Regions from separate parts of the Psychrobacillus sp. FSL H8-0484 genome, predicted to be linked through region 3. Evidence: a T-box and tRNA genes for the amino acid it is inferred to sense, from the RefSeq annotation. Region 3 holds a T-box; the other regions hold tRNA genes.
What was found. The T-box of region 3 lies ahead of serS (serine--tRNA ligase). A T-box ahead of a tRNA ligase gene usually reads a tRNA of that ligase, here a tRNA-Ser.
Positions count from the first base shown of each region.

Region 1: it has a tRNA-Ser gene. The T-box ahead of serS (serine--tRNA ligase) is inferred to sense a tRNA for this amino acid. The anticodon was not compared.
Region 2: it has a tRNA-Ser gene. The T-box ahead of serS (serine--tRNA ligase) is inferred to sense a tRNA for this amino acid. The anticodon was not compared.

Region 1 is NZ_JBBOSZ010000001.1:3,339,545-3,341,773, forward strand. Features, by position in the region: tRNA gene MHH81_RS16375 (tRNA-Gly) at 1-15, opposite strand, end outside; tRNA gene MHH81_RS16380 (tRNA-Gln) at 23-94, opposite strand; tRNA gene MHH81_RS16385 (tRNA-His) at 96-171, opposite strand; tRNA gene MHH81_RS16390 (tRNA-His) at 206-281, opposite strand; tRNA gene MHH81_RS16395 (tRNA-Trp) at 306-379, opposite strand; tRNA gene MHH81_RS16400 (tRNA-Tyr) at 391-474, opposite strand; tRNA gene MHH81_RS16405 (tRNA-Thr) at 484-559, opposite strand; tRNA gene MHH81_RS16410 (tRNA-Phe) at 567-642, opposite strand; tRNA gene MHH81_RS16415 (tRNA-Asp) at 664-739, opposite strand; tRNA gene MHH81_RS16420 (tRNA-Met) at 743-819, opposite strand; tRNA gene MHH81_RS16425 (tRNA-Val) at 849-924, opposite strand; tRNA gene MHH81_RS16430 (tRNA-Glu) at 957-1,031, opposite strand; tRNA gene MHH81_RS16435 (tRNA-Ser) at 1,055-1,146, opposite strand; tRNA gene MHH81_RS16440 (tRNA-Asn) at 1,152-1,226, opposite strand; rRNA gene rrf (5S ribosomal RNA) at 1,237-1,352, opposite strand; rRNA gene MHH81_RS16450 (23S ribosomal RNA) at 1,479-2,229, opposite strand, start outside.
Region 2 is NZ_JBBOSZ010000001.1:3,027,813-3,030,041, reverse strand. Features, by position in the region: tRNA gene MHH81_RS14810 (tRNA-Val) at 11-86, shown strand; tRNA gene MHH81_RS14805 (tRNA-Thr) at 100-175, shown strand; tRNA gene MHH81_RS14800 (tRNA-Lys) at 184-256, shown strand; tRNA gene MHH81_RS14795 (tRNA-Leu) at 280-364, shown strand; tRNA gene MHH81_RS14790 (tRNA-Gly) at 382-456, shown strand; tRNA gene MHH81_RS14785 (tRNA-Leu) at 472-560, shown strand; tRNA gene MHH81_RS14780 (tRNA-Arg) at 582-658, shown strand; tRNA gene MHH81_RS14775 (tRNA-Pro) at 666-742, shown strand; tRNA gene MHH81_RS14770 (tRNA-Ala) at 758-833, shown strand; tRNA gene MHH81_RS14765 (tRNA-Met) at 862-935, shown strand; tRNA gene MHH81_RS14760 (tRNA-Ile) at 942-1,018, shown strand; tRNA gene MHH81_RS14755 (tRNA-Ser) at 1,031-1,123, shown strand; tRNA gene MHH81_RS14750 (tRNA-Met) at 1,192-1,268, shown strand; tRNA gene MHH81_RS14745 (tRNA-Asp) at 1,272-1,347, shown strand; tRNA gene MHH81_RS14740 (tRNA-Phe) at 1,370-1,445, shown strand; tRNA gene MHH81_RS14735 (tRNA-Gly) at 1,453-1,526, shown strand; tRNA gene MHH81_RS14730 (tRNA-Ile) at 1,533-1,609, shown strand; tRNA gene MHH81_RS14725 (tRNA-Asn) at 1,614-1,688, shown strand; tRNA gene MHH81_RS14720 (tRNA-Ser) at 1,692-1,782, shown strand; tRNA gene MHH81_RS14715 (tRNA-Glu) at 1,789-1,860, shown strand; tRNA gene MHH81_RS14710 (tRNA-Ser) at 1,980-2,072, shown strand.
Region 3 is NZ_JBBOSZ010000001.1:21,236-23,464, forward strand. Features, by position in the region: gene pdxS (pyridoxal 5'-phosphate synthase lyase subunit PdxS) at 1-137, shown strand, start outside; gene pdxT (pyridoxal 5'-phosphate synthase glutaminase subunit PdxT) at 139-732, shown strand; T-box leader at 756-971, shown strand; gene serS (serine--tRNA ligase) at 1,027-2,229, shown strand, end outside.

The DNA.
Region 1 (2,229 bases), 3.3 Mb from region 3:
CTGAACTACTTCCGCAAATAAACTGGGGTACCTGGATTCGAACCAGGGCATGACGGAATCAAAATCCGTTGCCTTACCGCTTGGCTATACCCCAATGGGGCGACTGATGGGAATTGAACCCACGAATGCCGGAATCACAATCCGGTGCGTTAACCACTTCGCCACAACCGCCACAAATAAAAAAAGAGTTAACAAATTAGGAATATGGGGCGACTGATGGGAATTGAACCCACGAATGCCGGAATCACAATCCGGTGCGTTAACCACTTCGCCACAACCGCCATTATTCAAGTTAACTTTATAGTTGGCAGGGGCAGTAGGAATCGAACCCACATCAAAGGTTTTGGAGACCTCTATTCTACCGTTAAACTATGCCCCTAAAATAAAAACTGGTGGAGGGGGACGGATTCGAACCGCCGAACCCTAAGGAGCGGATTTACAGTCCGCCGCGTTTAGCCACTTCGCTACCCCTCCACTAAACAGTGGTGCCGAAAAGAGGACTTGAACCCCCAACCTACTGATTACAAGTCAGTTGCTCTACCAATTGAGCTATTTCGGCGTATATATGGTGGCTCAGGACGGAATCGAACCGCCGACACAAGGATTTTCAGTCCTTTGCTCTACCGACTGAGCTACTGAGCCACATATGTATTTTTTAAAAAATGGCGGTCCCGACCGGGATCGAACCGGCGATCTCCTGCGTGACAGGCAGGCATGTTAACCGCTACACCACGGGACCATTTGGTTGCGGGGACAGGATTTGAACCTGTGACCTTCGGGTTATGAGCCCGACGAGCTACCGAACTGCTCCACCCCGCGATAATAATATAATGAACTGTTTAAAATAATGGTGGAGGATGACGGGCTCGAACCGCCGACCCTCTGCTTGTAAGGCAGATGCTCTCCCAGCTGAGCTAATCCTCCAAAATGCTGGTTTTATTCTTTTGAAAAATAAATGGTGACCCCTACGGGATTCGAACCCGTGTTACCGCCGTGAAAGGGCGGTGTCTTAACCGCTTGACCAAGGGGCCATTATGTAGTAATGAAAGTTATCTGGCGGAGAGCAAGGGATTTGAACCCTTGAGACAGTGTTACCCGCCTACACGATTTCCAATCGTGCTCCTTCGGCCACTCGGACAGCTCTCCAAAAATGGCTCCGAAGGTAGGACTCGAACCTACGACCAATCGATTAACAGTCGATTGCTCTACCACTGAGCTACTTCGGAATGTTATTATGCCCAGCGACGTCCTACTCTTGCAGGGGGAAACCCCCAACTACCATCGGCGATGAAGAGCTTAACTTCCGTGTTCGGTATGGGAACGGGTGTGACCTCTTCTCCATCATCACTAGACATATTAATTTGAAAGACAAGATTTATTATATCATAACTATAACTTTATTGCAATAGTTTTTTTAAAAAAATCTTTTTTATTCTTTCAAAACTGGATAAAAGACATTGAATTCTTCAAATTCTATTTTGGTTAAGTCCTCGATCGATTAGTATTCGTCAGCTGCACGTGTCGCCACGCTTCCACCCCGAACCTATCTACCTCATCGTCTTTGAGGGATCTTACTTACTTGCGTAATGGGAAATCTCATCTTGAGGGGGGCTTCGTGCTTAGATGCTTTCAGCACTTATCCCGTCCACACATAGCTACCCAGCGATGCTCTTGGCAGAACAACTGGTACACCAGCGGTGTGTCCATCCCGGTCCTCTCGTACTAAGGACAGCTCCTCTCAAATTTCCTACGCCCACGACGGATAGGGACCGAACTGTCTCACGACGTTCTGAACCCAGCTCGCGTACCGCTTTAATGGGCGAACAGCCCAACCCTTGGGACCGACTACAGCCCCAGGATGCGATGAGCCGACATCGAGGTGCCAAACCTCCCCGTCGATGTGGACTCTTGGGGGAGATAAGCCTGTTATCCCCGGGGTAGCTTTTATCCGTTGAGCGATGGCCCTTCCATGCGGAACCACCGGATCACTAAGCCCGTCTTTCGACCCTGCTCGACTTGTAGGTCTCGCAGTCAAGCTCCCTTCTGCCTTTACACTCTTCGAATGATTTCCAACCATTCTGAGGGAACCTTTGGGCGCCTCCGTTACACTTTAGGAGGCGACCGCCCCAGTCAAACTACCCGCCTGACACTGTCTCCTACCCGGGTTACGGGTATGGGTTAGAATTTCAATACAACCAGGGCAGTATCCCACCGACGCCTCCTCCGAAG
Region 2 (2,229 bases), 3.0 Mb from region 3:
ATATTACCCAGGAGGATTAGCTCAGCTGGGAGAGCATCTGCCTTACAAGCAGAGGGTCGGCGGTTCGAGCCCGTCATCCTCCACCATATATTTACTCCTGCCGGAGTAGCTCAACTGGTAGAGCAACTGACTTGTAATCAGTAGGTTGAGGGTTCAAGTCCTTTCTCCGGCACCATTTCTTTCGAGCCATTAGCTCAGTTGGTAGAGCATCTGACTTTTAATCAGAGGGTCGTAGGTTCGAATCCTACATGGCTCATCACTTTTAAGTGAATTATGTATGCGGGTGTGGCGGAACTGGCAGACGCACTAGACTTAGGATCTAGCGCCGCAAGGCGTGGGGGTTCGACTCCCTTCACCCGCACCATTTAATTTAATAACCGAGCGGAAGTAGTTCAGTGGTAGAACACCACCTTGCCAAGGTGGGGGTCGCGAGTTCGAACCTCGTCTTCCGCTCCAAAGATTCATTTAAGTGCCGGGGTGGCGGAACTGGCAGACGCACAGGACTTAAAATCCTGCGGTAGGTGACTACCGTACCGGTTCGATTCCGGTCCTCGGCACCATTTTTTAAAAAAAGAATTTAAGCGCCCGTAGCTCAATTGGATAGAGCGTCTGACTACGGATCAGAAGGTTGTGGGTTCGACTCCTGCCGGGCGCGCCATATATATCGGGAAGTAGCTCAGCTTGGTAGAGCACTTGGTTTGGGACCAAGGGGTCGCAGGTTCGAATCCTGTCTTCCCGACCAGTTATTATTACATTTGGGGCCTTAGCTCAGCTGGGAGAGCGCCTGCCTTGCACGCAGGAGGTCAGCGGTTCGATCCCGCTAGGCTCCACCAAATAATATTAAATTATAAAAAATATCATGGCGGCGTAGCTCAGCTGGCTAGAGCATTCGGTTCATACCCGAAAGGTCGTGGGTTCGACTCCCTCTGCCGCCATCTTAAGGACCTTTAGCTCAGTTGGTTAGAGCAGACGGCTCATAACCGTCCGGTCGCAGGTTCGAGTCCTGCAAGGTCCACCAACACAATAATACGGAGGAATACCCAAGTCTGGCTGAAGGGATCGGTCTTGAAAACCGACAGGCGGGTCATACCGCGCGGGGGTTCGAATCCCTCTTCCTCCTCCATTTTAACTTGTTGTTAGTGGAATTAAGAAAAAGATTGTCTTAATAAAAGCTTTGACGTATATTATTGTCGCGGGGTGGAGCAGTTCGGTAGCTCGTCGGGCTCATAACCCGAAGGTCACAGGTTCAAATCCTGTCCCCGCAACCAAATGGTCCCGTGGTGTAGCGGTTAACATGCCTGCCTGTCACGCAGGAGATCGCCGGTTCGATCCCGGTCGGGACCGCCATTTTTTTTGAAAATACATATGTGGCTCAGTAGCTCAGTCGGTAGAGCAAAGGACTGAAAATCCTTGTGTCGGCGGTTCGATTCCGTCCTGAGCCACCATAATAATGCGGGTGTAGTTTAGTGGTAAAACCTCAGCCTTCCAAGCTGATGATGAGAGTTCGATTCTCTTCACCCGCTCCAAATAATGGGCCTATAGCTCAGCTGGTTAGAGCGCACGCCTGATAAGCGTGAGGTCGATGGTTCGAGTCCATTTAGGCCCACCATTATTCCGAAGTAGCTCAGTGGTAGAGCAATCGACTGTTAATCGATTGGTCGTAGGTTCGAGTCCTACCTTCGGAGCCATATGGGGAAGTACTCAAGTGGCTGAAGAGGCGCCCCTGCTAAGGGTGTAGGTCGGGTAACCGGCGCGAGGGTTCAAATCCCTCCTTCTCCGCCATATGTTGGCCCCTTGGTCAAGCGGTTAAGACACCGCCCTTTCACGGCGGTAACACGGGTTCGAATCCCGTAGGGGTCATATTTTTAAGTGGAAAGTAATCACTTGCTTGATTACTTTTTTACTTCCAAGTAGCTAGTATGGCTAAAGGATTTTATTTATAGATTTAGGTCATACAGCTATTATACACACAATAATACGGAGGAATACCCAAGTCTGGCTGAAGGGATCGGTCTTGAAAACCGACAGGCGGGTCATACCGCGCGGGGGTTCGAATCCCTCTTCCTCCTCCATTTACAACTTATTGTTTGTTGATGAAACACTTAAAAAATAGTTTAGTATATTCTTTTTGAAATGACACTTTTAATATTATTGTCGCGGGGTGGAGCAAATCGTCAAACGAAGATGACGATTAACACCGATGCAGGCAAAGCCGAAGCAGGTGTCCAA
Region 3 (2,229 bases):
CAATTGTAGAAGCTACAACACATTACCAAGACTATAAATTACTTGTAGAAATTTCGAAAGATTTAGGAATTCCAATGAAGGGAATTGAAATTTCTCGTTTATCTGCACAAGATCGTATGCAAGATAGAGGGTGGTAAGATGGTTAAAATAGGAGTACTTGCACTTCAAGGAGCAGTAAGTGAGCATATGCGTTCCATTGAAGCGTGTGGAGCAGAGGCGGTTGTCGTAAAAAGCACGAATGATTTATCTGGGGTGGACGGTTTAATTCTTCCCGGTGGTGAAAGTACTGCCATGCGCCGATTAATCGATAGTTATGACATGCTTTCGCCTCTTCAAGCATTCGCTACAGCTGGAAAGCCAATGTTTGGGACTTGCGCGGGTCTTATACTGCTTTCTAAAAATCTGGTTGGATACGATTTTGCACATCTTGGTGTACTGAATGCAACGGTTGAAAGAAATTCTTTCGGAAGACAAGTGGATAGCTTTGAAACGCCGATTGAAATTAAAGATGTCGCGACTGATTTTCCAGCGGTTTTCATACGAGCACCTCATATTGTAGAGGTTGGAGTAGATGTTGAAATACTTGCCAAGTATGAAAATCGTATTGTAATGGCGAGACAAGGACATATTCTAGGATGTTCCTTTCATCCTGAGCTAACAGATGATCATAGAATTACTGCGTATTTTATAGAAATGGTAAAGGAAACACTTGCCAAAGAAGCAAACGTATAGTAAAGTATGAGTAATTTCATGATCTAAAAACGATGATAGGAAGCAGTAGCAAGCACGTCTTTTCTAGAGAGTCAGCGGTTGGTGTGAGCTGATAAAAACACTTGTGAATCCGTCCTTTGAGTTGCACGATTGAATGCTTAGTAGGTCGTGGCCGGTTGAAAAGCCGTTATTTAACAAGTGGATTTGACATATTGTCAAGTCAATCAGGGTGGCAACGCGGGTATGCTCTCGTCCCTTTTCATGGGACGGGGGCTTTTTTGTCGTTTTTTAGTTATTTTAAAGGAGGAATTACACATGTTAGATGTAAAATTTGTACGAGATCATTACGAAGAAGTAAAAGCAAAACTTGCCAAGCGTGGTGAAGACATTTCAGAATTTGATCAATTCCAACCTTTGGATCAGAAGCGTAGAGAATTAATTGCAAAAACAGAAGTTTTAAAAGCAGAGAGAAATGAGTTTTCTCAAAAAATTTCTGAGATGAAACGCAATAAGGAAAATGCGGATGATCTAATTGCTCGTATGCGTGAAGTAGGCGATGAAATTAAAGGATTGGACGATGAGTTACGTGAAGTGGAAGAAAAATTTGGACATATGATGATGCGTATTCCAAATATCCCTCATGATAGTGTTCCTATTGGTGATTCTGAAGACGATAATGTGGAAATTCGTACTTGGGGAAAAGTTCCCTCATTCGATTTTGAAACGAAAGCACATTGGGATATTGCGACGGATTTAAAAATAGTAGATTTTGAACGCGCTGCAAAAGTTACAGGAAGTCGTTTCGCTTTTTATCTTGGTTTAGGAGCAAGACTCGAGCGTGCTTTAATAAATTTCATGATGGATCTACATTCTGAAGAGCATGGATATGAAGAAATGCTACCTCCTTATTTAGCAAACCGTACTAGCTTGACTGGTACTGGTCAGCTTCCGAAATTTGAAGAGGATGCATTTTTAGTAAACGAAGAGGATTATTTCTTAATTCCAACAGCAGAAGTTCCAGTAACGAATTTTTACCGTGATGAAATTTTAGATGGAGCAGCGTTACCACAAGCATTTACTGCTTTTAGTGCTTGTTTCCGTTCAGAAGCAGGATCTGCAGGTCGTGATACACGTGGGCTTATTCGCCAGCACCAATTTAACAAAGTAGAGCTAGTTCGTTTTGTAAAACCTGAAGATTCATATGAACAGTTAGAGCTTTTAACTGGTCATGCTGAAAAAGTGCTACAACTATTAGGACTACCATATCGTGTGCTTCGTATGTGTACAGCAGATTTAGGATTTACTGCAGCGAAAAAATATGATTTAGAAGTTTGGTTACCTAGCTACGGGGAGTACAAAGAAATTTCTTCTTGTAGTAACTTTGAAGATTTCCAAGCTCGTCGTGCGGGTATCCGATTTAGAAGAGAACCAGGTGCAAAACCAGAATATGTACACACATTAAATGGAAGTGGACTTGCGCTTGGACGTACAGTTGCTGCTATTTTAGAGAACTATCAA